Regions from separate parts of the Streptomyces sp. NPDC051578 genome, predicted to be linked through region 2. Evidence: riboswitches for the same ligand, from Rfam matches in the RefSeq annotation. Region 2 holds a riboswitch; the other holds the start of a gene.
What was found. A riboswitch is a leader RNA that binds a small molecule or an ion and turns the genes downstream of it on or off. The one in region 2 is predicted to bind glycine.
Positions count from the first base shown of each region.

Region 1: linked by a shared signal. The riboswitch ahead of gcvT (glycine cleavage system aminomethyltransferase GcvT) and the one ahead of gcvP (aminomethyl-transferring glycine dehydrogenase) in region 2 are both predicted to bind glycine.

Region 1 is NZ_JBITDH010000001.1:1,350,539-1,364,628, reverse strand. It holds gene ACIA6C_RS06040 (L-serine ammonia-lyase) at 1-829, opposite strand, end outside; gene glyA (serine hydroxymethyltransferase) at 1,098-2,354, opposite strand; gene gcvH (glycine cleavage system protein GcvH) at 2,370-2,750, opposite strand; gene gcvT (glycine cleavage system aminomethyltransferase GcvT) at 2,873-3,988, opposite strand; glycine riboswitch at 4,149-4,252, opposite strand; gene ACIA6C_RS06020 (AAA family ATPase) at 4,497-5,144, shown strand; gene ACIA6C_RS06015 (enhanced serine sensitivity protein SseB) at 5,563-6,297, shown strand; gene ACIA6C_RS06010 (enhanced serine sensitivity protein SseB C-terminal domain-containing protein) at 6,354-7,094, shown strand; gene ACIA6C_RS06005 (ABC transporter permease) at 7,657-8,649, shown strand; gene ACIA6C_RS06000 (ABC transporter substrate-binding protein) at 8,691-10,451, shown strand; gene ACIA6C_RS05995 (ABC transporter permease) at 10,595-11,596, shown strand; gene ACIA6C_RS05990 (ABC transporter ATP-binding protein) at 11,626-12,702, shown strand; gene ACIA6C_RS05985 (ABC transporter ATP-binding protein) at 12,699-13,832, shown strand.
Region 2 is NZ_JBITDH010000009.1:171,356-185,445, forward strand. It holds gene ACIA6C_RS28810 (pyridoxamine 5'-phosphate oxidase family protein) at 1-17, shown strand, start outside; gene ACIA6C_RS28815 (DMT family transporter) at 1-961, opposite strand, end outside; gene ACIA6C_RS28820 (EamA family transporter) at 1,123-2,079, opposite strand; gene ACIA6C_RS28825 (SRPBCC family protein) at 2,249-2,677, shown strand; gene ACIA6C_RS28830 (PadR family transcriptional regulator) at 2,760-3,386, opposite strand; gene ACIA6C_RS28835 (PhzF family phenazine biosynthesis protein) at 3,589-4,407, shown strand; gene ACIA6C_RS28840 (type II CAAX endopeptidase family protein) at 4,412-5,251, opposite strand; gene ACIA6C_RS28845 (glutamate-cysteine ligase family protein) at 5,295-6,830, opposite strand; gene ACIA6C_RS28850 (hypothetical protein) at 7,325-7,945, shown strand; gene ACIA6C_RS28855 (DUF5999 family protein) at 8,230-8,418, shown strand; gene gcvP (aminomethyl-transferring glycine dehydrogenase) at 8,507-11,392, opposite strand; glycine riboswitch at 11,589-11,687, opposite strand; gene ACIA6C_RS28865 (PRC-barrel domain-containing protein) at 11,816-12,202, shown strand; gene ACIA6C_RS28870 (DNA polymerase IV) at 12,229-13,686, opposite strand; gene ACIA6C_RS28875 (MerR family transcriptional regulator) at 13,749-14,090, opposite strand, start outside.

The sequences.
Region 1 (14,090 bases), on a different contig from region 2:
CGGCCATCGCGTAGAGGGTGATCCACTCCATCGACAGCGCCTGCGGGTCGCCCTCGGAGCGCAGCTTGCGCGCGGTGTTCGCGGCGCGCCGGCGGACCTTGAGGCCGCCCGGGAGGATGCCCTCGCGCGACATGCCGCGCGCGACGCAGGCCTGCATGACCCGCCAGATCTCCAGGAGGCCCTCGCGGATCTCCTCCTCCGTGCGCCAGGCCTTCTCGTTCTCCAGCATCATCGCGGAGATCGACAGGCCGCTCTCCCGGGCCATGCGCAGCATCTCGTCGCCGCTGCGGAAGGGGTACCTCAGCTCGGTGTCGTCGAGCTTGATCCGGTCCTCGCCGACCGCGTCCTCGTCCACGACGAAGCCGCCGCCGACCGAGTAGTACGTCTTCTCCAGCAGCGGGGCGCCGGCGGCGTCGTACGCGAAGAGCGTCATGCCGTTCGCGTGGTAGGGCAGGGACCGGCGGCGGTGCAGGATGAGCTGGCTCGGCTCGTCGAAGGCGATCTCGTGGGCCCCGCCTATCTCGGCGCCCAGCAGGCGCAGCCGGCCGCTCTGGCGGATCCGCTCGACCTCGGCGTCGGCGGTCTCCACGTTCACCGAGCGGGGGGAGTGGCCTTCGAGGCCCAGCAGGACCGCCTTGGGGGTGCCGTGGCCGTGGCCGGTCGCACCGAGCGAGCCGAAGAGCTCCGCGCGGACGGAAGCCGTCTGGGCGAGGACGCCTTCCTTCTTCAAACGGGTCACGAACATGCGCGCCGCCCGCATCGGGCCGACCGTGTGGGAGGAGGAGGGGCCGATGCCGATGGAGAAGAGGTCGAAGACGGAGATGGCCACGGTGGCGAGACTCCCTTGTCTGCTCGTGGGTGGGAGAGGGGCACAGGAGAGCGGGTTTGATCAGCCGGAGGTGATCAGGGAGGTTTGTTCGGATTTTGTCCGACGGTCGAGCTTAACGCGGCGAGGTGAACGACCCGCCTGCCGGACGGGGCCACCAGGGGAAGCCGGGGTGTGCGTCGGCTCACATTCCCGGCCGTCCACCGGCGGGGCGGGCGTGAAAAAGGGGCCCGGGCCTGTGGGAACAGGCACCGGGCCCCGCCCGGCCGCGTCAGAGCGTCGGGTACAGCGGGAACTTCGCCGCGAGCGCGGAGACGCGCGCCTTGAGGGCCTCGGCCTCGTACGCCGGCTTGAGCGCCTGCGCGATGATCTCGGCGACCTCGGTGAAGGCCTCGGCGTCGAAACCGCGCGTGGCCAGGGCCGGCGTACCGATCCGCAGGCCCGAGGTGACCATCGGAGGCCGCGGGTCGTTCGGGATGGCGTTGCGGTTGACCGTGATGCCGACCTCGTGGAGGCGGTCCTCGGCCTGCTGGCCGTCCAGCTCCGAGTTGCGCAGGTCGACCAGGACCAGGTGCACGTCGGTGCCGCCGGTCAGGACGTCCACGCCCACGGCCTTGACGTCGTCCTGGACCAGGCGCGCGGCCAGGATCCGGGCGCCCTCCAGGGTGCGCTCCTGGCGCTCCTTGAACTCGGGCGACGCGGCGACCTTGAAGGAGACGGCCTTGGCGGCGATCACGTGCTCCAGCGGGCCACCCTGCTGACCGGGGAAGACCGCGGAGTTGATCTTCTTCGCCAGCTCCTGCGTCGACAGGATGACACCGCCGCGGGGACCGCCGAGGGTCTTGTGCGTGGTGGTGGTGACGACGTGGGCGTGCGGCACCGGGTTCGGGTGCAGACCCGCGGCGACCAGGCCGGCGAAGTGCGCCATGTCGACCATCAGGTACGCGCCGACCTCGTCCGCGATGCGGCGGAAGGCGGCGAAGTCCAGCTGGCGCGGGTACGCGGACCAGCCGGCGACGATCAGCTGCGGCTTGGACTCCTTGGCAAGGCGCTCGACCTCGGCCATGTCGACCTGGCCGGTCTCGTCCACGTGGTACGGGACCACGTTGTAGAGCTTGCCGGAGAAGTTGATCTTCATGCCGTGGGTCAGGTGACCGCCGTGGGCCAGGTTCAGGCCCATGATCGTGTCGCCCGGCTTGAGCAGCGCGAACATCGCGGCGGCGTTCGCCTGCGCACCCGAGTGCGGCTGGACGTTCGCGGCCTCGGCGCCGAACAGGGCCTTGATCCGGTCGATCGCGATCTGCTCGACCACGTCGACGTGCTCGCAGCCGCCGTAGTAGCGGCGGCCGGGGTAGCCCTCGGCGTACTTGTTGGTCAGGACCGAGCCCTGGGCCTCCATGACGGCGACCGGAGCGAAGTTCTCCGACGCGATCATTTCCAGGGTCGACTGCTGGCGGACGAGCTCGGCGTCGACGGCGGCGGCGACGTCGGGGTCGAGCTCGTGGAGCGGGGTGTTCAGTACGGACATCAGGATCCCCTGGGGTCAGTTACCGGCGGTGAGCTTGGCGTACTCGGCATCGGAGAGCAGGTCGGCCGGCTCCTCCGTGACGCGCACCTTGAAGAGCCAGCCGCCCTCGAACGGAGCCGAGTTCACCAGCGAGGGGTCGTCCACGACGTCCTGGTTGGCCGCGACGACCTCACCGGTGACGGGGGAGTACAGGTCGCTGACCGACTTGGTCGACTCCAGCTCGCCGCAGGTCTCGCCCGCCGTCACCGTGTCGCCGACCTCGGGGAGCTGGGCGTAGACGACGTCACCGAGCGCGTTGGCCGCGAACTCCGTGATGCCGACCGTCGAGACGCCGTCCTCGGCGGCCGACAGCCACTCGTGCTCCTTGCTGAAACGCAGCTGCTGGGGGTTGCTCATGACCTGATTCTCCTGGATGCGGGGGAGTGGATACGAACAGTGGTCTTGGGTACTGGGACAGCGCCGTACGGACCTCCGTGCGGAGCTCCGTGCGGCGGTGGCGCTGTACGGGCAGGGGCGGACTACTTCTGCCGCTTGTAGAACGGCAGGGCCACGACCTCGTACGGCTCATGCGTACCGCGAATGTCCACGCCGACGCCGGAGGTGCCGGGCGCGGCGTGCGCCGCGTCCACGTACGCCATGGCGATCGGCTTGCCCAGCGTCGGCGACGGGGCGCCCGAGGTGACCTCGCCGATGACCTTGCCTCCGGCGACCACCGGGAAGCCGGCGCGCGGGACCCGGCGGCCCTCGGCGATCAGGCCGACCAGCTTGCGGGGCGGGTTGGAGGCGGCGCGCTCGGCGGCCGCCTCCAGCGCCCGGCGGCCGACGAAGTCGCCCTCCTTCTCGAACTTCACGACCCGGCCCAGACCCGCGTCGAACGGGGTCAGCGAGGTGGTCAGCTCGTGCCCGTACAGCGGCATGCCCGCCTCCAGGCGCAGCGTGTCGCGGCAGGACAGGCCGGCCGGGACCAGGCCGACGCCCTCGCCGGCCTTCGTCAGCGCCTGCCACAGCTCCACGGCGTGCTCGGGCGCGACGAACAGCTCGAAGCCGTCCTCACCGGTGTAGCCGGTACGCGCGATCAGCGCGGGGACGCCGGCGACGGTGCCGGGCAGGCCCGCGTAGTACTTGAGGCCGTCCAGGTCGGCGTCGGTGAGGGAGGCGAGGATCCCCGGGGACTCCGGGCCCTGGACGGCGATCAGCGCGTACGCGTCACGGTCGTCGCGGACCTCGGTGTCGAAGCCGGCGGCGCGCTCGGTCAGGGCGTCCAGGACGGTCTGCGCGTTGGAGGCGTTCGCGACGACCATGTACTCGGTCTCGCCCAGGCGGTAGACGATCAGGTCGTCGACGATCCCGCCGTCCTCCTGGCAGATGTGCGTGTAGCGGGCGCGGCCGACGCCGACGGTGGAGATGTTGCCGACCAGGGCGTAGTCCAGCGCCTTGACGGCCTCGGGGCCGGTCAGGGTGATCTCGCCCATGTGGGACAGGTCGAAGAGGCCGGCCTTCGTGCGTACGGCGTTGTGCTCGTCGCGCTCACTGGCGTAGCGCAGCGGCATGTCCCAGCCCGCGAAGTCGGTCATGGTCGCACCGAGCGAGCGGTGCAGCGCGTCGAGCGCGGTCAGGCGGGGGGCAGTGCTCATGGGTGTGGCTCCCGGGTCCCAGGGCATGACATGACGAGGACGATCCTCCCCATCTGTCATCGGAACCTGAGAGGTTCGCCGAGAGTTCCCGCGCCGGGCGGGTGCGTCATCGGCTTGCACCTTGGGTGGAGCTGTCGAGCAGCCCGCTTTTCAGATCTGCCTCATCCACGCGGTACGGGGCCTGAGAGATTCAAGGGAGGAACTTGCTCCTTCGGCGCCCGGGCATGGCCTTGCGGCCTGCCGGGACTCTCCCGCGCGGATTCAAGCGGCCGGTATGCAGTTGGTGTCCAGATGGCGCACATCATTGCACGAGGCGGGCGGGTGTGGGCGGGCGGGCCCGAAAGTCCGGGCCGGGCCTAGCGGGGCTTGAGCAGGGCGGAACCGGGTGGGGCGGAACAGGGCGACGGAACGGGGCGGCGGAACCGGGTGGGGCGGATTACCGTCCCTTTACATTCAGTGGGCAGAGACGGGGGAGGCGATCACAGTGCGGAGGTTCGGAGTGCCGGCTTTGACGGGGACCCTTGAGGGGGTTCCGGCGCAGCGGCGTACGGACGTGTCGGTGCCGGGGCCGCCGGCGGTGGTGCAGCCGGGGCGGGTCCGGGACCTGCGCGGGGCCGGGGTGCGGGGGCCGCGGCTCTGCTTCGCCGAAGGGGACGTCGTGGTGGTGTCCGGTCTGCCCGGCGGGGGCAAGAGCACGCTGATCAAGCGGGCCGCCGGGGCCGTGGTGATCGACTCGCAGGACACGCGGGAGCGGTGGGAGCGGCGGATGCCGGGGGCCGTGCCGTATGCGGTGTACCGGCCGCTGGTCCGTCTGGCCCACTACTGGGGGCTGTGGCGGACCCTGCGGTCGGGGGCTTCGGCGGTGGTGCACGACTGCGGCAGCCAGGCGTGGGTGCGGGGCCTGCTGGCGGCGGCGGCACGGCGGCGGGGCCGGGCGCTGCACCTGGTGCTGCTGGACACCACCGCCGAGGAGGCGCTGGCGGGCCAGGCGGAGCGGGGGCGGCGGGTGTCGGCGTACGCCTTCGCCCGCCACCGTGCGGCGGTGACCCGCCTGCTGCGCTCCGCGGAAGCCGGCCACCCCCCTCCGGGCTGCGCGACGACGACCCTCCTCGACCGCCCCTCCGCTGCCGCGGTCACCCGCATCACCTTCCCCTGACCCCCGGACCGGGGCCGCACTCCCGCCCCCTCGGCTGACCACCCCGCCCCGGGGCCGCACCGTTCGGTCCCAGCGGCCGACCATCCGCGCCGAGGCGCGCGGCTGCCAGCCCCAGCGGCTGCCCCTGCCGTTACGTGGCTGCCGGCCAACCCCAGCCCCCGCCGGCACCATCCCGCCCCGCCGGACACGCCCAGCCCCGTGGGGGCACCTCCCAGCGGTAGCAGGGGGAGCCTGGGGCGCGGGTCCGGGCGGAGCCCGGCGCCCGGCGGAGCCGGGCTCCCTGGGGCTCCGCCCCAGACCCCGCGCCTCAAACGCCGGCGAGGCTGAATTGGCGGAGCCGGCAGGCGAGGGCCGGGGTTCGGGGCGGGGGCGGGACGGATTAGGGTCTGCGGGGTAGCGCGGAGCGAGGAGGCGGCGGATGCACGGCAGCGGGTGGCCCGAGAACGAGCTGGAGCAGGTGCTCGGCGCAGCCCTGGGGCAGGCGGACGCCGGGCCGCGGATCCTGGAGGTGCTCGGCCGCAGCCAGGTCTGGGTGCCGCTGCCCTCCGGCGGGAGCCCCACGCACGCCTCCCTCGCCCTCCCGACCATGCTCATCGGCGGCGACGCCTACGTCCCCGTCTACACCTCCGAGGCCCAGTTCCGCGTCTGCGCCGGCCCCGCCATGGACTTCGCCGTCGCCCCCGCCGTCGAGTTCGCCCGCGGTCTGCCCCCTCAGCTCGGCATCGCCCTCAACCCCGAGGGCGCCGTCGGCGTCCCGCTCCCCCCGCCCGCCGTCGCGGAGCTCTGCCGCAGCGGCCGCACCCCCCTCGACGGCCCCGCCACCGGCGGCCGCGTCCGGCTCTTCGAGCCCGACTGGCAGGACGACCCGGTCGACTTCCTCACCGCCGCCGCCGACGAGTTCCGCGCCCTCGGCGTGGTCACCGCCGCCCACCGCTGCCTCGCCAGCGTCGAGGGCGGGGCGCCGCAGCTGTACATCGGTGTCCGGCTGGCGGGATGGGACCCGCAGGCGCGCAGTGCCCCGCTGGAGGCCCTGGGGCGGGCCCTCACCCGCGTACCGCCGCCCTGGCCCGTGCAGTTGATCCTCCTCGACGCCGCCCAGGACCCGGTGGTCGACTACATCCGTGAGCGCGTACGCCCCTTCTACCTCCCGTAGGGCCGCTTAAGCTGGGGGCCTACGCGTGGATGACGGCGGACGAAGAGGGGTACCGGGTGAGTGCGTCAGGCACGGCCGCGGCCGGTCAGGTCGAGCACATGCTGCGCCAGGTGACTCCCGGGCGCTATGAGAGCTACGAGTCGCTGCTGCACGCCCTCGCCGAGGGCCGCCTGTGGATGCTGCTCTGGCAGGGGCGACCGGGCTCCCCGGACGCCCAGTACGGCGGCATGGAGGTCGACGGCCTCGGCTACGCGCCCTGCGTGACCTCCCCGCAGGAGCTGGCCGCCAGCGGATGGAACCGCGGCTACGAGGTGGTCACCGGCCGGGACATCGCCTGCGCCCTGTACCCGGACCGCTGGGGCCTGTGGCTCAACCCCCACGCCCAGGGCGGCGGCCTCGGCCTGCCCTGGGCGGACCTGCGCCGCATCGCCACCGGCCTCGACCGGATGCCGGCCGGCCCGCTGCGGCTGTCCGAGCCCGCCCTGGAGCTCCCGCAGTTCTACGGGCTGCTGACCCAGCACGCGCACCGCACGCCCGCCGTCCGCTCGCTCCGCCGCGCCTGGGTCCAGCCCTCGCTGGGGTCGGCTTACCTGGCGGTGGGGCTGGACCTGTACGACGCCTCCGCGCCCGCGCTGGAATCCGTACGGGAGATGATGCGGCAGTCGGTCGGGGCGGTCCCGGAGGGCGTCCCGGTGTGCACCGTCGCGCTCGCCGACGAGCACGACCCGGTGGCGATGTGGCTGCGGTCGCAGACCCGTCCCTTCTACGACCGCGAGGGCCAGGCCCCTTCCTACTAGCCCCTCCCACCGGTCCCTTCGTACGAGTCCAGCACCGGAATCCAGCCTTCCGGAACGTGCTCATGTTTTGAGACAGCCAATACCGGCCATTTCGAGGCCGCCGGCCCCCACGGTTCCCGGCGGCCTTCGTCTTGTCCTGGTTTCGCCGCTGTTGTACGCCCAAAAGGCGCAGCACTCTTGCGAGTTGGGCGAGATGCCCGTTTGCGTACCGAACGGACGGTCTTGCTCCGCTCAGGTGGGAGTGAAGTCCGGATAACGGGAATCAGGGCGTCAGATCACGGTTGCGCATCCATTCAACTGCGGGTCTGGCGGCTGGTCGAGCGCCCGATGAAGACTCCCCACCCAAGAGCCGGTCAGTCCTCCAGGACGCGGTTCGGCACGTGATCGGCACCTGCATTCGCACACCGCGTTTCACCGCAGCACTTCCCGCACGTTTCGCACTTCCTGCACTTCACACGCGTTCAGCGTGTCCCACGCACTCCGAGCGCCACTCCGCACCAACGCCGCCACAGCGGCGGGCATGGGCCGGCACACCCGTCGGCCGAGAGGGGTCCCCACCACGATGACGGCACCACTGCATGACACGAGCGCGGAGACGCCCGCACCCGTGTCCGTAGCCGACGTCCCTGCCAAGGCCATCGAAGGCCGCTCGCCCGGCCGCATCGCATGGATGCGGCTCAAGCGCGACAAGGTCGCGCTGACCGGCGGCGTGGTCGTGATCTTCCTGATCCTGGTGGCGGTCTTCGCGCCGCAGATCGTGAGCCTGCTGGGCCACCCGCCCAACGAGTTCCACGAGGACTTGATCGATCCCGACCTCGGCACGCCGATCGGCTCGTTCGGCGGGGCCAGTTCCGACTTCCTGCTGGGCGTCGAGCCCACCAACGGCCGCGACGTGTTCAGCCGGATCCTCTACGGCGCCCGCATCTCCCTGATCGTGGCCTTCCTGGCCGCCTTCGTCTCGGTCGTCATCGGCAGCCTGCTCGGCGCGCTCGCCGGGTTCCTCGGCGGCTGGGTCGACGGCGTCATCAGCCGCCTGATGGACCTGCTGCTGGCCTTCCCGCAGCTGCTCTTCACCATCGCGCTCGTCTCCGTCGTACCCAACAGCCTTCTGGGGATGGAGGGTTCGAGCGTCCGCATGGCGGTGCTGATCGTCGTGATCGGCTTCTTCGGCTGGCCCTACATCGGCCGCATCGTCCGGGGCCAGACGATGTCCCTGCGGGAGCGCGAGTACGTCGAGGCGGCACGCAGCCTCGGCGCGGGCCGCGGCTACATCCTGATCAAGGAGCTGCTGCCGAACCTGGTCGCGCCGATCCTCGTCTACTCGACGCTGATCATCCCGACCAACATCCTGACGGAAGCGGCCCTCAGCTTCCTCGGTGCCGGCGTCAAACCGCCCACCGCCTCCTGGGGAAAGATGCTGTCCGACGCCATCCCCATCTACCAGGACGACCCCATGTACATGGTGGTTCCCGGTATCACGATCTTCATCACCGTCCTGGCGTTCAACCTCTTCGGGGACGGGCTGCGCGACGCACTCGACCCCAAGGGCAGCTGAACCGCTCTTTCGATTCACCCACCTATGGAGGTTGGACAACCGTGATCCGCAGAAAGCAGGCACTCGCGATCACCGCCGTGATCGCCGCCCTGTCGCTGACCGCCGCGTGCGGTGGCGACGACACCAAGAAGGCCGCCGACGGCGACAAGGGCGACAAGGGCTACAGCGGTGCTGCCACCGGCGTCGTGAACGCCTCGGACGCCAAGGGCGGCGAGCTCAAGCTCTGGTCCCCCCAGGACGTCGACTTCCTCGACCCGGCGCGCGCCTACTACGGCTTCGTGTGGAACATGCAGCGCCTCTTCATACGCCAGCTCTACGCGTACGACAGCAAGCCGGGTGCCGCGGGCACCAAGCTCGTCCCGGACCTCGCCGACGGCGAGCCGGTCCTGAGCAACGACGGGAAGACGTACACCGTCAAGATCAAGGACGGGGTGAAGTTCGAGGACGGCGCGCCGATCACCTCGAAGGACTTCAAGTACGGCATCGAGCGCGTCTTCGCGCAGGACGTGCTGGCCGGCGGTCCGACCTACCTGATCGACCAGCTCGACCAGGGCCAGAAGTACCCGGGGCCGTACAAGGACACCGACCCCGACAAGATGGGCCTCAAGTCCGTCCAGACGCCGGACGACCACACGATCGTCTTCAACCTGGCGAGCGCGAACTCCGACTTCAAGTACCTGCTCGCCATGCCGTCCTCCTCGCCCGTCCCGGCGGGCAAGGACTCGGGTGCCACGTACACCAACAAGCCGGTCTCCACGGGCCCGTACAAGGTCGAGAGCTTCGCCTCCGGCAAGGGCGCGACCTTCGTCCGCAACGAGAACTGGGACCCGAAGACCGACACGGTCCGCAAGGGTCTGCCGGACAAGGTCACCTTCACGGTCACCACCAACCCGGACGACATGGACCAGCGTCTGCTCTCCGGCGACATCGACCTCGCCGTCGACGGCACCGGTGTCCAGCAGGCCGCGAAGAACAAGATCCTCAAGGACGCGAACCTCAAGAAGAACGCGGACAACCCGTTCACGGGCTACATCCGCTACTTCGCCTTCCCGCAGACGGTCGCGCCGTTCGACAACATCGAGTGCCGCAAGGCCGTCATCTACGCGGCCGACCCGAAGTCGCTCCAGAACGCCCGCGGCGGCCCGACCAGCGGTGACCTCGGCGCGAACATGCTGCCGCCCGGTGTCCCCGGCGCCGACAAGTCCTACGACCCGTGGAACCTGACGGCGGGCAAGCCGCAGGAGGACAAGGCGAAGGCCGCCCTCAAGGCGTGCGGCAAGCCCGACGGGTTCGAGACCACCATCGCGGTCCGCAACAACAAGGCCCCCGAGGTCAAGTCCGCCGAGTCCCTCCAGGCCGCGCTCGCCAAGGTCGGCATCAAGGCGACGATCGACCAGTACGACGGCAAGCTCTCCTCCTCCACCATCGGTTCGCCCGAGAACGTGAAGAAGAAGAACTACGGGATCATCGTGATGGGCTGGGGCGCCGACTACAACTCCGGCGCGGGCTTCCTCCAGCCGCTGGTCGACGGTTCGTTCATCGCCCAGACCGGCAACAACAACTACACGATGCTCGACGACCCCGAGGTCAACGGGCTGTTCGACAAGGCCGCCGCCGCCGCCACGCCGGAAGCCGCCGCGCCGTTCTACACGGACATCAACAAGAAGGTCATGGAGAAGGCGCTCTACCTGCCGATCAACTTCGACAAGGCGCTGGTCTACCACAACCCGCGGCTGACGAACGTCTACTTCAACGACTCCATGGGCAAGATCGACCTCGCGGTCATCGGCGTCGCCAAGTAGTCACCTCCACCAGCTGGTCAGCAAGTACGTAAGTAAGTGCCTTCACCGCACGTGCGCTAGTCCGAAGGGCAGGTGAAGGCCGCAGGCGGCGGCTGCCGTCCCCACGAGGGGCGGCAGCCGCCCGCCCCGGGCGGCCGACTGCAGTGCTCGTCTACCTCATACGGCGGCTGTTCAACGTCGCCGCCACGCTGCTGGTGGTCTCCGTGGTCACCTTCGGCATCTTCTTCGCGGTCCCGAAACTGACCGGCAGCGATCCCGCACTCATGTACGCGGGCCGTGAGACCAATCCGACCGCCCTGGCCGGCATCCGCGTGAAGATGGGCTTCGACAAGCCCATCTCCGAGCAGTACTGGCTGTTCCTCAAGGGCGTCTTCGCCGGCCGCGACTACGACTCCGGCACCGAGGTCACGCACTGCGCCGCACCGTGCTTCGGCTACTCCTTCAAGAGCGAGGCCCCCGTCTGGGAGACCATGCTCGACCGCATGCCGGTCACCCTCTCGCTCGCCCTCGGCGCGGCCGTGATCTGGGTGATCGCCGGTGTGGCGACCGGGGTGGTCTCCGCGCTCAAACGCAGGACCGCCATCGACCGGACCGTGATGGTCGGAGCCCTCGCCGGCGTCTCCCTGCCCATCTTTTTCACCGGCATGGTGGCCCCCGCGATCTTCGTCTACGGCCTCGGCTGGCTGGACGTGTCCAACTACAAACCCCTGACCGAGGATCCACTGGCCTGGCTCAACAGCCTGATCCTCCCCTGGGTCACCCTGGCCTTCCTCTTCGCCGCCACCTACGCCCGCATCACCCGCGCCACCATGCTGGAGGTCCTCGGCGAGGACTACATCCGCACGGCCCGCGCCAAGGGCCTCAAGGAGGGCGTGGTCATCCGCAAGCACGCCCTGCGCTCGACGCTCACCCCGGTCGTCACGATGTTCGGCCTCGACCTCGGCGGCCTCCTCGGCGGCGCCGTGCTCACCGAGACGACCTTCAACTTCCAGGGCCTGGGGACGGCGGCCGTCGCCGCCATCAGCCAGGGCGACCTCCCCGTCATCATGGGCGTGACCCTGCTCGCCGCGCTGTTCGTGGTCGTGGCCAACCTGATCGTGGACCTGCTGTACGCCGTCATCGACCCGCGCGTGAGGCTGACGTGACCGACAACCCCTCCACCTCCGGCGGACCCGTGTTCGTGCCCGAGCAGGCGGGGCCCGAGTCCCGTGCCTCGGCGGCGTCCTTCCTGTCCGTACGCGACCTTCAGGTCCACTTCCCGACCGACGACGGACTGGTCAAGTCCGTCGACGGGCTCTCCTTCGACCTCGACCGCGGCAAGACGCTCGGCATCGTCGGCGAGTCCGGCTCCGGCAAGTCGGTCACCTCGCTGGCCATCATGGGCCTGCACCGCACCGGCCAGGCCCGCAGCCGCCCGCACATCTCCGGCGAGGTCATGCTCGACGGCGAGGACCTCGTCCGGGCCGACGCCGACCACGTGCGCAGGCTCCGCGGCCGCAAGATGGCGATGGTCTTCCAGGACCCGCTGTCCGCGATGCACCCGTACTACACGGTCGGCAAGCAGATCGTCGAGGCGTACCGGACCCACAACGACGTCGACAAGAAGGCGGCCCGCACCCGGGCCGTCGAGATGCTCGACCGCGTCGGCATCCCGGAGCCCCACCGGCGCGTGGACGCGTACCCCCACGAGTTCTCCGGCGGCATGCGCCAGCGCGCGATGATCGCGATGGCGCTGGTGAACAACCCCGAACTGCTCATCGCGGACGAGCCCACGACCGCCCTGGACGTCACCGTCCAGGCGCAGATCCTGGACCTGATCCGGGACCTCCAGAAGGAGTTCGGCTCCGCCGTCATCATGATCACGCACGACCTCGGCGTGGTCGCCGAGATGGCCGACGACATCCTCGTGATGTACGGCGGCCGGTGCGTCGAGCGCGGCACCGCCGAGAAGGTCTTCTACGAGCCCCGCCACCCCTACACCTGGGGCCTGCTCGGCTCGATGCCGCGCATCGACCGCGACCAGACCGAGCGGCTGATCCCGGTCAAGGGCTCCCCGCCCAGCCTCATCAACATCCCGAGCGGCTGCGCCTTCAACCCCCGGTGCCCGTACGCCGACGTACCCAAGGGCGGCATCACCCGCACCCAGCGCCCCGAGCTGACCCAGGACGACAGCCGGCACTGGTCCGCCTGCCACATGTCGCAGGCGGAGCGGACCCGGATCTGGACCGAAGAGATTGCGCCGAAGCTGTGACCGACATGAACAAGACGGGTGAGCCCGGGGCCTCCGATGTCCCGGCGGCATCCGCGGCCTCCGTGACCTCCGCCGCCCCCGCCGAGGAGCCGCTCCTCAAGGTGACCGGACTGGTCAAGCACTTCCCCATCAACAAGGGGCTGCTGCGCCGCCAGACCGCGGCGGTCAAGGCCGTCGACGGCATCGACTTCGACGTCCGCCGGGGGGAGACCCTCGGCATCGTCGGCGAGTCCGGCTGTGGCAAGTCCACGATGGGCCGGCTGATCACGCGGCTGCTCGAACCGAGCAGCGGGAAGGTCGAGTTCGAGGGCCAGGACATCACCCACCTCGGCGTGGCCGGCATGCGGCCGCTGCGCCGCGACGTCCAGATGATCTTCCAGGACCCGTACGGTTCGCTGAACCCGCGCCACACCGTCGGCACGATCGTCGGAGCGCCGTTCAAGCTCCAGAAGGTCACCCCCGAGGGCGGAGTCAAGGCGGAGGTGCAGCGGTTGCTCTCGCTGGTGGGCCTCAACCCCGAGCACTACAACCGCTACCCGCACGAGTTCTCCGGCGGTCAGCGCCAGCGCATCGGCATCGCCCGGGCGCTGGCCCTCAAGCCGAAGCTCGTCGTCGCGGACGAGCCGGTGTCGGCGCTCGACGTGTCGATCCAGGCCCAGGTGGTGAACCTGCTGGACGACCTCCAGGAGGAACTGGGCCTGACCTACGTGATCATCGCGCACGACCTGTCGGTCATCCGGCACGTCTCCGACCGGATCGCGGTGATGTACCTCGGCAAGATCGTGGAGCTGGCGGACCGCAAGTCGCTGTACGAGGCGCCGATGCACCCGTACACGACCGCGCTGATGTCGGCCGTGCCGGTGCCGGACCCGAGGCGGCGCGGCGCGAAGAGCGGCCGCATCCTGCTCAAGGGCGACGTGCCGTCCCCCATCTCGCCGCCGAGCGGCTGCCGCTTCCACACCCGCTGCTGGAAGGCGACGGAGCTGTGCACCACGCAGGAGCCGCCGCTGGTCGCCCTCAAGACCGGGCACCAGGTCGCCTGCCACCACCCGGAGAACGCCCCCGACCAGGCGCCGGGGGACAAGGCCCTGCCGGGCGCGGCGGAAGCGGTGGAGACGCCGACCGTCTAGTGCTGTGACCGGAAAGGTCCACCGGGTCGCGGCGCCCGGCACGGCACCTCTGCGCGTTGTCGGACCACGGTGGTACGTGGCCCTTCGCCTTGCGATGCACCGCACCGAACACCGCGACCCGGCAAACCTTCCCGGCCACAGCACTGGCTGTTGCCCGGGGTCCCGGGGCGGACGCGCCCGGGGGCCCCGGTGCCGGGCCGCCGTCCCGCCGCGGCGGGGGCGTGCCGGGGCCGCCGCCGCCAGCCCGCACAATGGGGG
Region 2 (14,090 bases):
ACCTCGCCGCGCTCTGAGCCACCGGGGCGGGCCTGGCCTCCACCGGCCCGCCCGCGGGTCGCCGCGCCTCGGCGGCGATCAGTGCACCGATGGCCGTCAGCAGCAGCACGGTCCCCAGCACCACGGCGCCCGTCAGCCGCTCCCCCAGCACCAGGACGGCGATCGCCGCCGCGCTGACCGGCTCGATCAGCATGATCACGGACACCGTCGCGGCCCGCACGGCGGCCGCCCCGGTGAAGTACAGGGCATAGGCCAGGGCCGTCGGCACCAGGGCGACGTACACGAGCAGCCACGCCACCCGCGCCGGTTCGGCGGTGTGCGGAAGCAGCCCCTCCATCACGGCGAGCGGCAGCAGGCACACCGCGCCGACCCCGACCGACCAGGCGGTGGTGACGAGCGGGTCCCCGCCCTCGCCGCGCTGCCCCAGCCACCGTGCCCGCAGGGTCATTCCCGCGTAGCCCGCCGCCGACAGCAGCGCCCAGCCGACGCCGAGCGGCCGCACCTCGCCGCCGCCGCTGCCCAGGACCAGCACGGCGAGGCCGGCCAGCGCCCCGCCGACGGCTGCGGCCCCGCCCCGGCCGAGCCGCTCGCCCGTCCAGTACCGCGCGCCGAGCGCGATCAGCACCGGTCCGGCGCCCAGGGTGACCACGGTGCCGACCGCCAGGCCGGTCTCCCGCACGGCGCCGAAGTACGCGGCCTGGAACACGGTGAACATCAGGCCGGTCCCGATCAGCGACGGCACCGAGGGACGGGGCGCGGCCGGCGCGGGACGGCGGCGGACGGCGAGCACCCCCGCCAGGACCAGGAGGCCGCCCGCACTGCGCCAGAACGAGACGGCGAGCGGGCCGAGGTCACTGGCCAGGAAGAGGAGGGAGGCGGCCGCCCCGGCGGTGCCCCAGGCGGCTCCGGCGATGACGAGGTACAGCAGACTGCGCCCGGCTGCGGGCGAATGGTTCGACACAGGTGTCTCCGCGCATGCGTGAAGGATGAGGAAAGCCGGTCATCGCTTCGCGGGCAGCGCGGACCCGCCCGGGTCACTCCCGGGACGGGACTGTCGCGTGAGGGCCGCCCGCGCTAGGCGGCGGGAGGCGGAAGCACAGCGGTCGAAGGCATGAGGTCACACTAGACCGTCGTCGCTTCGCGGTCCACGGCGGCCGGCTCGGGGGCCGCCGGCGGGGTCGGGCGCGAGGACTGCGCGATGAAGGCCCCGCCCAGGACGAGCGCGCCGCCCAGGGTCTGCCAGGTGGAGAGGTGCTCACCCAGGAGCACCCAGGCGAGCACGGTCGCCACGACTGCCTCCAGGCACGCCACGACACCCGCGACCTGCGGCGACAGCTTGCGCACGGCGACGACGCCGGTCAGGTAGGCGAACACGGTGGCGATCAGCACCACGAAGGCGAGCAGCACCGGCGCGGGCACCGTCATGTCACCCATGACCGCGTCACCGGCCAGCACCTGCCAGTCGATCTGCCACGGCCGCGCGATCACGGTCATGACCAGCGTTCCGATGAGCATGCCGAAGGCGATCACGCCGAGCGGGTCGGGCACGTCGCCCTCGTCACTGCCCTGGTCAGCGAAGACGAAGTAGCAGGCCTGGCAGCAGGCGGCGGCGAGACCGAGCAGCACACCGAGCGGGTCCAGGCTGAGCCCGGCCCAGATCTCCACGACACAGGCCAGTCCGACGACGGCCACCGTCGCGCCGGCCGCCGCGGCCCGGGTCACCGGCTTCCGCTGCACGAACCGGATGTAGCCGAGGAGCAGGCACGGCCCCAGGTATTCCAGCAGCAGGGCCACGCCGACCGGGATGCGGGAGAGCGAGGCGAAGTAGAAGGCCTGCACGCCGGCGACGGCTATGAGCCCGAAGCCGGCCAGCAGCAGCGGCTTGCGCCGCACCAGATCGCGGTGGCGCCACGCCAGCGGGGACAGCACCAGCGCCGCGCCGGCCACCCTCAGCCACACCATGTGGAGCGGGTCCAGGCCCGCCTCGATCAGCGGCTTCGCCGCGACGCCGGAACCACCGAACGCACACGCCGAGATCAGGGCCAGGCCCAGTCCGGCGTTCTTCCCTGACGCTTGCATGGAGCCATCATGGCAGCGCCGAACAGGAGTATCACTCGAGTGACACCTGTTGAGACGGGCCGGGGACCGGGCCGGCGGCAGCCTCCTTTTCTGACAGGTCGTCAGTATTGAATGTTCCGGTCGCCGGGGCTACGTTCCGCGCACGTACCCGACGAGAAGGGGTGGTCGCATGGCCGAAGTCACCGCGGAATCACGCATCGAGGCGTCCGCCGCGAAGGTCTGGGCGCAGCTGACGGACTGGGACGCGTACGGCCAGTGGAGCATGACCCACACCGACTTCCCGAAGGGCGGACCGCAGACCCTCGCGGTCGGCTCCACCTTCGCCGAGAACATGAAGATGATGGGCTTCCCTGCCGAGGTGCTGTGGACGGTCTCGGAGCTGGAGGACGAACGCCTCTTCGCCATCACGGGCAAGGGCCCGATGGGCGTGGCCGTCCTCACCCGCTACACCCTGGTCCCGGACGGCGGCGCCACCACCGTCCGCATCGACGGCGAGTTCACCGGGGCCGCCGTCTCGCTGATGGCGGGCAAGCTCAAGGACTCCGCGACCGCCGCCCTGAACGAGTCGCTGCGCAAGCTGTCGGCGCTGGTCGCCTGAGCGGTCCCGGGCACACGCGCCGGCGCGCCCCACGGGAGTACCCGTGGGGCGCGCCGGTGTACCGCGGGAGGCGTGGCCGGGATCAGTGCTCGTCGGCCAGGATGAGGTACAGCTTCTTGCGGGCGTCGTTGATGACCCCGAGGGCCTTCTCGCGCTGCTCGGGCGTGCCGGTCTTGAAGACCTGACCGAACGCCTCCATCAGACCGACTCCGGCCGTCCGGATCTCGTGCATCGCCTCGAAGTCGAAGCCCCGGCCCGCCTCGGCCCAGGGGGCCGACGGGCCCGACTCGGCCTCGGTGCGGCCGGCGTCGGTGAGCGTGAACAGCTTCTTGCCGCCGTCGCTCTCACTGGTGATGAGGCCCTCGTCCTCCAGCAACTGGAGGGTCGGGTAGACCGAGCCCGGGCTGGGCTTCCAGGCCCCGCCGCTGCGCTCGCCGATCTCCTGGATCATCTCGTAGCCGTGCATCGGCCGGTCGGCGAGCAGCGCCAGGATCGAGGCGCGCACGTCGCCGCGCCGGGCGCGGCCTCGCGGCCCGCCCCGTCCCCCGCGCCCGCCGAAGGGCCCTGAGCCGAAGGGCGGCCCGAACGGCCCGAAGGCGGCTCGTCGCCCGTTGAACTCCTCCCGACGGTCCGGCCCGCAGTGGCCGTGACCCCGCCCGTGCTCGTGCCCGTGCTCGTGTCCGTGTCCGTGCTGTCCGTGTGAACGCATGACTGCGCTCCTTTCGTCATTCGTCGATGTCAGTGCCGATCGTTGCGATCGCTCCTTCGAAGCCGCTTCCGGGCTCCGATGTCTCCACTATGACCGACCACTCGCGATGCGTCAACGATATATCGGAAACTATTCATCGACAGGGCCAGCCTCCCCGCATTGGCCTTAGGCGGCGATCAGGGAGCCGCCCTACGGTCGGGGCATGCGCATCCGAATCGTCGACGCCTTCACCGACCGTCCCTTCGGCGGGAATCCCGCCGGGGTGCTGATCCTCGACGGGGAGTTCCCCGCGGACGGCTGGCTCCAGCAGGTCGCGGCCGAGGTCAACCTCTCCGAGACCGCCTTCGCCCGCCCCCTGCCGCCCGGCGGGGAAGCGGACTGGGCGCTGCGCTGGTTCACACCGGCCACCGAGGTCGACATGTGCGGCCACGCCACTCTCGCCACGGCCCACGTCCTCGCGACGAGCGGCCTCGCGAACGGCCTGGTCCGCTTCGGCACGCGCAGCGGCGTGCTGACGGCACTGGCCGGCGACGACGGCCGGATCACGATGGACTTCCCGACCTCCTCGCTGACTCCCGTCGAGGCCCCCGCCGAGGTGGGGCGCGCCCTGGGCGCCGCGGTCCTGTCCGTCCACGACACCTCCGCCCACATCGGCGACCTGGTGGTGGAACTGGCCGACGAGCGGGCGGTACGGGAGCTCACCCCCGACCACGCCGCCCTGCGCGCCTACGCCCGCCGCGGGGTGATCGTCACCGCGGCCGCCGAGGATCCCGCCCGCGGGTACGACTTCGTCTCCCGGGGCTTCTTCCCCGCCGTCGGCATTGACGAGGACCCCGTCACCGGGAGCGCCCACACCGCGCTCGCCCCGTTCTGGGCCGCCCGGCTGGGCCGCACCGAACTCGTGGGGCTCCAGGGCGGGAAGCGCACCGGCCTGGTGGCCGTCCGGCTCGCCGGCAACCGCACGCACCTGACCGGCGGCACCGTCACGGTGCTGGACGGCGAGTTGCGCACCCGCCCCTGACCCGTCAGGGAGTCGGCAGCCAGGAGACGTGACCCGCCAGCAGGGCGTACCCGCCGAAGGCCACGATGTCGAGCAGCGCGTGGGCGACGACCAGCGGAGCCACCCGGCCCCAACGGCGGTAGGCCAGGACGAAGACGACGCCCATCACCATGTTGCCGACGAAGCCGCCGACGCCCTGGTACAGGTGGTAGGAGCCCCGCAGCACCGAGCTGGCCAGCAGCGCCGCCGTCGGGGACCAGCCGAGCCCGTCCAGCCGCCGCAGCAGGTAGGCCAGCACGATGACCTCCTCCACCACCGCGTTCTGCACGGCGGAGAGGATCAGCACCGGGAACTTCCACCACACGTCGGGCAGCGCCTCGGGCACCACCGTCAGGTTGAAACCGGCGGCCCGCGACGCCAGGTAGAAGGCCAGCCCCGCGCTGCCGATCCCGGCCGCGACGAGCACCCCCCGGCCCAGGTCCCGGCCGGGGCGGGTGCGGTCGAAACCGAGCGCCCGCAGCCCCGGTGCCCCTTCGCGGGTCAGCAGGTGGGCGACGAGCAGGACGGGAACCAGCGCGGTCGCGATCCCGAACAGCTGCCACGCCAGGTCCAGCCACGGGCGGCCCGGCGCGTAGGAGCCGTTGAGCGTGGCGGCCTGGTCCTTGAGGCCACCCGGCTTGGTGAGCGAGCCGATGAAACTGATCAGCGCCGAGACCGCGCTCGCGCCCAGCGAGAGCGCGAGCACCAGCAGCGTCTCGGTCCGCAGGTACCCGCGGCGGTCCTCCCGCCGGTCCTCGGCCACCGGCTCCGGCTCCACCCGCACGTGCGACTCCCGTCCCGCCGTCCCGTTGTCCGCCACCCCCATACTGCCTCCTGGGCGCGGCCGGGCACGCACCGGACCCGGCGGGTCAGCGGCCGATCGCCGCCGGGGCGTCCACCTCCCGCTCCGGCAGCCCGACCGGCCAGGTGTGCACCGGGTCGCCCCGGTGCATCAGCTCGGTGTACCGCCGTGTGGTCGCGGCCAGCGCGGCGTCGCGTTCCAGACCGCCCGCGAGCGCCTGGTGGTAGGTGTCGACCTGCCAGGTCGCCCCGTTCACCCGGCGCCGGCAGCGCTCTTCGATGATCCCGAGGCAGCGGTCCCGGTCGGCGGGGGCGATCCCCCAGGCGTCCAGGCCCGCCGCGGCCATCGGCAGCAGCTCGTCCAGCACCAGGCGCACCGCCGGCACGCTCGCCAGGCCCGCGCCCCGGCCCCGGCGGGGCCAGTGCAGCCGGGCGTCGATCCCGTACCGGCAGGCCGCGTCGAAGTTGGCCTCCGCCTCGGCGAAGGGGAGCCGGGTCCACACCGGACGCGGTTCGTCCGCGAGCGTCCGCACGAGGCCGTAGTAGAAGGCCGCGTTGGCCACGACGTCGGCGACCGTCGGCCCGGCCGGCAGCACCCGGTTCTCCACCCGCAGGTGCGGCACCCCGTCGGCGACCCCGTACACGGGGCGGTTCCACCGGTAGACGGTGCCGTTGTGCAGGACCAGCTCCTGGAGGCTCGGCACCCCGCCCTCGGCCAGGACCCGCAGCGGCTCCTCCTCGTCACAGATCGGCAGCAGCGCGGGGAAGTAACGGACGTTCTCGGCGAAGAGTTCGTAGGCCGACTCCACCCATCGCTCCCCGAACCAGGTGCGCGGCCGCACGCCCTGCGCCTGGAGCTCGGGCGGCCGGGTGTCGGTGGCCTGCGTGAACAGCGGCGGCCGGGACTCGCGCCACAGCTCCCGGCCGAACAGGAACGGGGAGTTGGCCCCGACGGCTATCTGTACGGCCGCCACCGCCTGCGCCGCGTTCCACACGTCCGCGAACCGGGCCGGGGTGACCTGCAAGTGCAACTGCACGGAGGTGCAGGCGGCTTCCGGAACGATCGAGCCGGTGGTCCAGGTGACCCGCTCGACCCCCTCGATGTCGAGGGTGAAGTCCTCGCCGCGCATCATCAGGATCTGCTCGTTCAACAGCGAGTAGCGGTCCACCGCCGAAAGGTTGGCCAGGGCCAGGTCGGCCCGGGAGACGGTGGGCAGGATCCCGATCATCACCACGCCCGCGTCGATCTCCGCGGCCTGCCGGTGGGCGTAGTGCAGTCCGGCGCTCAGTTCCTCGGCGAGCTGGTCGAAAACGCGGCCCTCCAGGCGGTGCGGGAGGACGTTGACCTCCAGGTTGAACATTCCGAGCTCGGTCTGGAAATCGGGGCTCGCTATCCGTTCCAGGACCTGGGCATTCACCATTTTCGGCAACCCGTCGGCACCCGCGAGATTCAATTCGATCTCCAGCCCCATCATGTTCTTCGGGCGATCGAACCTCTGCTCTGCCAGAAGTCGCTCCAGGCCCTCCAGGCACTCCCGCAGCTTCCTCCGATACCGCTGCCGATCGGACAGGTCGAATCCGCCTGCCACGACCTTCTCCCCCATCGAGGTGTCCCTCCTCAAGTGGCCCGGCCCACAGCATGCAGGCGGGCGTTACGGTCGATGATGCCCCAGCGGAATGATCGCTAACGCCGAGGGGGCGCGCGTGGCCGCGAGCGCGCGCCGGTTTGGCGCGAACGGCGCTTCGGCACATTCATCCGGCAAGTACGCCTGAGCAAATTCCGCGTTGACTTTGCCCATTCCGGATAACCGGTGCTTTCCAGCCGAGCCCCCGTCCGGTAACCTCCGAGGTCAGCGCTGCATGTCCGTGTGCAACCGGCATGCATGTCAGGTCAGCGGGACCGGTAATCGCCTTGTCGGCAATAGCCGGGACAGCTAGCCGAAACATTGCGTGAACACATGTCGTATAAACTCCGCAAACGAGGCAGAGAGTTGGCGCGCGGCCATTGCCCCACAGCCCACCTCTGACCCCAGAATGCGACAGCGCCGTCCGCACCTTCCCCCGTAGCACCGGTCTCCCAAGTGAGAGGCGACCCACCATGCCGCTGCATGTCCCTCCGGCTCCCGCGCCCGCCCTGCGCAGCGTCCTCGCGGCACTCGGTTCCCCCACCGCCGTCAACGAGGCACACACTCCTTCCCTGCGCGCCCTGCAAGGGCCGGTCACCGCCGAACTTCCGCTCCCGGTCCACGTCCTCGACCGGCTGCACGCCTCGGCGCTGGTGCCCGGCGGCAGGCCGCCCCGCACGCGGCTGACGGGCTGGCGGTTCCTGATCCGCAGCGGCGACCGGTTCGTCGCGGCCGCCGACACGCGCCTCACCCCGGACGGCTGGGCCTTCTCGCACTTCTTCGAAGGCCCCTACGTCGCGGCGACCGAACGCGCGCTGCGGCAGGCGGAGTCGCTGGGCCAGGGCTACCAGCCCAGGCTGCTGTCCGTACCGGAGCTGTACATGCTGACGCTGTGGCTGCACGGAGCCGTGAACGCCGACCCGTCCGCCGGGCTGCCGGCCGCCGCCGACCTGCTGGTGCCCCTGGCGCCGGCCCCGCCGGGGATCGCCCCGTACCGGCCGCACACCGTGTCCGAACTGCTGCCCGTACTGACCCACCGACTGCGGCGCACGGCGCCTCCGACACCGCCGCCGGTGGCCGCTCCGGCGGCCTGACCTGCACGGACCGACCGGCATGGCCCGAGTGGCCCATGCGGCCTAGCCCGCTTGGGCCAGCGGGGAACCACCCCGATTGGCACGGGAGTTGGCTGAACCGCCCGCACGAGTGATGCGTCATCAATCTATGAGGACAGCTGCCGGGAAATCCCTGCGAAGCAGCCGTCATGGGGGAAGACTGACGACACGCTCCCCGCTGGTGCGGGGATGAAACCAGGGGGACGGCCATGAAACACACATCGAGCCGTAGCACGCAGACCACACCGCAGCGAAAGAACGCATCCATGTGCCAGCACCAGCCTGCCTGCCCGTCATCAGAGTCCGCCGACCGGGAGGCCGCGCGCCCGGTGGCCAACCACCCGGAACAGGGCTGGAGCCTGCTGTGCAACGGCGTCCTGCTCTTCGAGGACACCGGTGAGCTGCTGCCGGACGGCCAGATCATCGCCCCGCACCGCCCGCTCGCGGTCGCGTAGACGGCTCGCTCACGAGGAGGGGGCCGGTCCCGGAGCATGCGCTCCGGGACCGGCCCCCTGCTACGTCATCCGTCTACGGGAGGACGGCTCAGGCGTCGTACTCGTCCAGCGGCGGGCAGGAGCACACCAGGTTCCGGTCGCCGAAGGCGCCGTCGATCCGGCGCACCGGCGGCCAGTACTTCTCGGCCGCGGTGACCCCGCCGGGGAAGACGGCCTCGTCGCGGCTGTACGGGTGGTTCCACTCGCCGCCGAGCGCCGCCGCGGTGTGCGGGGAGTTGGCCAGCGGGTTGTCGTCCACCGGCCACTCGCCGCCCGCGACCCGCTCGATCTCGCCGCGGATGGCGATCATCGCGTCGCAGAACCGGTCGATCTCGGCGAGGTCCTCGGACTCCGTCGGCTCGATCATGAGCGTGCCGGCCACCGGAAAGGACATCGTCGGCGCGTGGAAGCCGTAGTCGATCAGACGCTTGGCGATGTCGTCCACGCTCACGCCCGTCGCCTTCGACAGCGGACGCAGGTCGATGATGCACTCGTGCGCGACCAGGTTGCCGGGGCCCGTGTAGAGCACCGGGTAGTGCGGCTCCAGACGCTTGGCGATGTAGTTGGCGCCGAGCACCGCCACCTGGGTGGCGCGCTTGAGACCCTCGCCGCCCATGAGGCGGACGTAGGACCACGAGATCGGCAGGATGCCGGCCGAGCCCCAGGGCGCCGCGGAGATCGGGCCGACGCCCGTCTCGGGGCCGGCGGTCGGCTGGAGCGGGTGGTTGGGCAGGTACGGCGCGAGGTGCGCCCGGACACCGACCGGGCCGACGCCCGGACCGCCGCCGCCGTGCGGGATGCAGAAGGTCTTGTGCAGGTTCAGGTGCGAGACGTCGCCGCCGAAGTGGCCCGGCTTGGCCAGACCCACCAGGGCGTTGAGGTTGGCGCCGTCCACGTAGACCTGGCCGCCGGCCTCGTGCACCTGGGCGCAGATGTCGGCGACGTGCTCCTCGAAGACACCGTGCGTCGAGGGGTAGGTGATCATCAGGACGGCGAGCTCGTCGCGGTACTGCTCGATCTTGGCGCGCAGGTCGTCCGCGTCCACCTCGCCGTCGTCGGCGGTCTTGACGACGACGACCTTCATGCCGGCCATCACGGCGCTGGCCGCGTTCGTGCCGTGCGCCGAGGACGGGATGAGGCAGACGGTGCGCTGCTCGTCGCCGTTCGCGCGGTGGTAGGCGCGCACGGCCAGCAGACCGGCGAGCTCACCCTGGGAGCCGGCGTTGGGCTGGATCGAGACCTTGTCGTAGCCGGTGACCTCGCAGAGACGTTCCTCCAGCTCGGTGATGAGCGTGAGGTAGCCCTCCGCCTGCTCCACCGGGGCGAAGGGGTGCAGCTGGCCGAACTCGGGCCAGGTCACCGGCTCCATCTCGGTGGTCGCGTTGAGCTTCATCGTGCAGGAGCCCAGCGGGATCATGCCCCGGTCCAGGGCGTAGTCCTTGTCCGCGAGCTTGCGCAGGTAGCGCAGCATGGCGGTCTCGCTGCGGTGCTGGTGGAACACCGGGTGCGTCAGGTAGGCGTCCGAGCGCAGCAAGCCCTCGGGCAGCGTGTCCCCGGTCGTGGCGTCCAGCGCCTCGATGTCCGCCGTGACGCCGAAGGCGGCCCAGACGGCCTCGATGTCGGCGCGCAGCGTCGTCTCGTCACAGGCGATGGAGACGAGGTCGGCGTCGGCCTGATAGAGGTTCACCCCGCCTTCGCGGGCGGCGGCCACGACCTCGGCGGCCCGTCCGGGAACCCGGGCGGTGACGGTGTCGAAGTACGCGCCGTGCACGACCTCGACCCCGCCGGCCGTCAGGCCGGCGGCGAGCAGGGCGGCGTAGCGGTGGGTGCGGCGGGCGATCGTGCGCAGGCCGTCCGGGCCGTGGTAGACGGCGTACATCCCGGCCATGACGGCGAGCAGCACCTGCGCGGTGCAGATGTTGCTGGTGGCCTTCTCACGGCGGATGTGCTGCTCGCGGGTCTGGAGCGCGAGGCGGTACGCCTTGTTGCCGTCCGCGTCGACGGAGACACCGACGAGGCGGCCGGGCAGCGAGCGGGCGTGCTTGGCCTGGACGGCCATGTAGCCGGCGTGCGGTCCGCCGAAGCCCATCGGGACGCCGAAGCGCTGCGTGGTGCCCACCGCGATGTCGGCGCCCAGCTCGCCCGGGGAGACCAGCAGGGTCAGCGCGAGGAGGTCCGCGGAGACGGTGACGATCGCGCCGAGCTCGTGCGCCTGGTCGATGACCGGCTTGATCTCCCGCACGGCACCGGAGGCGCCGGGGTACTGGAGCAGCACACCGAAGACGCCGCGCTCGGCGATCTCGGCCGGGATGCCCTCGGACAGGTCCGCGACGACGACCTCGACCCCGATCGGCTCGGCGCGCGTCTCGATCACGGCGATGGTCTGGGGCAGCGCGTCGGCGTCGATCAGGAAGACACCGCCCTTGACCTTGCCGACGCGGCGGGCCAGCGACATGGCCTCGGCGGCCGCGGTGCCCTCGTCGAGCAGGGAGGCGCCCGAGGTCGGCAGGCCCGTCAGGTCGGCGACGACGGTCTGGAAGTTCAGCAGCGCCTCCAGGCGCCCCTGCGAGATCTCCGGCTGGTACGGGGTGTAGGCCGTGTACCAGGCCGGGTTCTCCATGACGTTGCGCAGGATCACCGGCGGGGTGAACGTGCCGTAGTAACCCAGGCCGATCATGGGGGACAGAACCTGGTTGCGGTCGGCGAGCGAGCGCAGCTCGGCCAGCACCTCGGCCTCGGTCCGCGCCTCGGGGAGGTTCAGCGCGGCCGCGGTCTTGATCACATCCGGTACCGCGGCGGCGGTGAGCTCGTCCAGGGAGCCGTAGCCCACCTGGGCGAGCATCTTGGCCTGCGCCTCGGCATCCGGGCCGATGTGGCGCTGCTCGAAGGGGATGCCTCGCTCCAGCTGAGAGAGCGGAATGCGGTTGGCGGTCATGTACGGAGGCCTCCTGGTCGTACGACCTGCGAGGGGCACCACGGCGCGGGCACCCGGACGGCCTCCCCCTCTGTCATCTCAACCTGAGAGCTTCACCGGAGTCGCGGGGATGTCCGCGGCCTCCGGCTTTCACCGTCGGTGAGGAGGGGAACCGGTACTGCGCGCCCGGTACCCACCCCTGCTTTCCAGAGTGGCCTCGTCACGTGCGGTACGTATGCCTGAGAGATTCCGGGGAGGATTTGCTCCTTCGGCGCCTCCGTCGTGCTCACTCGGAGGACTCTCCCGCACAGGGTCAACAGCCATCACTCAGCCTACCAGCGAGGATCTGGAAGCTCCCTCAAGTGGCCCCCGCCGCGGATTTGCCCTTCTGTAGTCATTACGAGTCATTACGGAACAGTTGCGACCACTTGGAGGGACCGGACCGTGCAGACCGACATCGATCCCCGCAGTCTCATCGGCCGCAAGGCGTTCGACCGCAATGGCGCCAAGATCGGCACCGTGGACGAGGTCTACCTCGACGATGCCACCGGCGTACCCGAGTGGGCCGCCGTCCGGACCGGCTTGTTCAGCCGGGACGCCTTCGTTCCGCTGGAGCCCAGCGAGGTGGTCGACGACACCCTCCGGGTGCCCTTCGAACGCTCCCTGATCAAGGACGCCCCGGACTTCGGGGTCGGCCGCCACCTCTCCCCGGAGCAGGAACTCCAGCTCTACCACCACTACGGCCTTGACGTGACCCTCCCGACGGACTTCCAGCGCCCCCAGCCCCCTGCGCAGCCCCGGGACTTCGGCAGCCTGGCCGGCGAAGGCTAGTGCTGCGACCGGAAAGGTCCACCGCACTAGGGACCGTCCGGCGTCCCCTCCTCCCCCACGAGCGGCAGCGGATCGGAAGGCTCCAGTTCGGGGTCGTCCAGCCGGAAGGTGCGCACGCGCCCCGGCGCCGATCCGGGGCGCTCGAAGCGCACCGTCACCCGGCCGATCCCGCTGCCCTGGACCCAGCCGGGGCCGTAGACCGCATGTCTGACGTCACTGCCGGCCGGCCAGCGGCGCCCGGCGGCCGGTTCGGGCTCGTCCGCGCCGCCGGTGACCGGCGAGGGCGCTGAGGCCGCCGCGGCGGTCACGCCGGGCTCCTGCGCCCCGCCCGGCCCCTCGGCCTCACCGGCCTGCGCCGGGCCGCCTTCCGGGCCCTCCTGCGCGGCCTGCGCGGCCAGCGCGTCGGCCAGGGCATCGGCCTGGGCGAACAGGTCCTCCTGCGTGTAGTCGGCCAGCCCCGTCACCCCGACGCCCAGCAGCCGCACCCCGCCCGTGGTGTCCACGGCCTCCAGCAGCCGCTGGGCCGCCTCCCGCACCACCACCGGGTCGTCGGTCGGGCCCCGCAGCGTCTCCGAGCGGGTCAGCGTCGAGAAGTCGTAGCGCCGCACCTTGAGCACGATGGTCCGCCCGGAGTGGCCCGAGCCGCGCAGCCGTCCCACACAGCGGTCGGCGAGCCGCTGGACCTCGTACCGGATCCGCACCCGGTCGTGCAGGTCCACGTCGAAGGTGTCCTCCACGGACACCGACTTCGCGTCCCGCTCGGCGACCACGGGCCGGTCGTCCAGACCCAGCGCCATCCGGTACAGCCCCGCGCCGTGGGCCCGCCCCACCATCCGGACCAGTTCGTCCTCCCCGGCCTCGGCCAGGTCCCCCACCGTGGTGATCCCGGCCCGCCGCAGGTGTTCCCCGGTGGCCGGCCCGACGCCCGGCAGGGTCCGTACCGACATCGGCGCGAGCAGTTCCCGCTCCGTCCCGGGCTCGATGAGCAGCAGCCCGGCGGGTTTGGCCTCCTCCGAGGCGACCTTGGCCAGCATCTTGGAGCCGGCCAGCCCCACGGAGCCGCTGAGCCCGGTGGCGGCCATGATGTCGGCCCGCAGCCGCTCCCCCGTGGCGCGAGCGGTAGCCGAGTCGAAGGCGACGCCGCCCGCCTCCAGGTCCACGAAGGCCTCGTCGAGGCTGAGTGGCTCCACCAGGGGTGACAGCGCCCGCAGCAGGGCCATGACGGTCTCGCTGACCTCGCGGTACAGGGTGAAGCGGGGGATCAGGTACGCGCCGTTCGGGCACAGCCGCCTGGCCTGCGCCGTCGGCATCGCCGAATGCACCCCGAAGCGCCTGGCCTCGTAGGAGGCGGTGGCGACCACCCCGCGCGGCCCGAGGCCGCCGACGATCACCGGCTTTCCGCGCAGGCTCGGCTTCGACGCCTGCTCCACGGCGGCGTAGAAGGCGTCCATGTCCAGGTGGAGGATGGTCGGCGCGGCTCTCACGGCTCCGATGCTGCCCTACGCCACTGACAACGCCGTCCGGCGCCCCGGCGGCGCGCGGCGCGTCAGACGGCCCGGTTGCGGCGCGCGGCCAGTTCGTCCCTCGGGTTGGGGCGGACCAGCGTCTCGCCGGTGTCGATCCGTTCCCCGTGCAGCTGTGACAGCGCGTTCTCCACGTCCCGCCAGACCACGCCCACCGCGATGCCGAAGACGCCCTGCCCGCCCTGGAGCAGGCTGACGACCTGGTCCGGCGAGGTGCACTCGTAGACGGTGGCGCCGTCGCTCATCAGGGTCATGCGCTCCAGGTCCGAGAAACCGCGGTCGCGCAGGTGCTGCACCGCGGTACGGATGTTCTGCAGCGCGACCCCGGTGTCGAGGAAGCGTTTGACGATCTTGAGGACCACCAC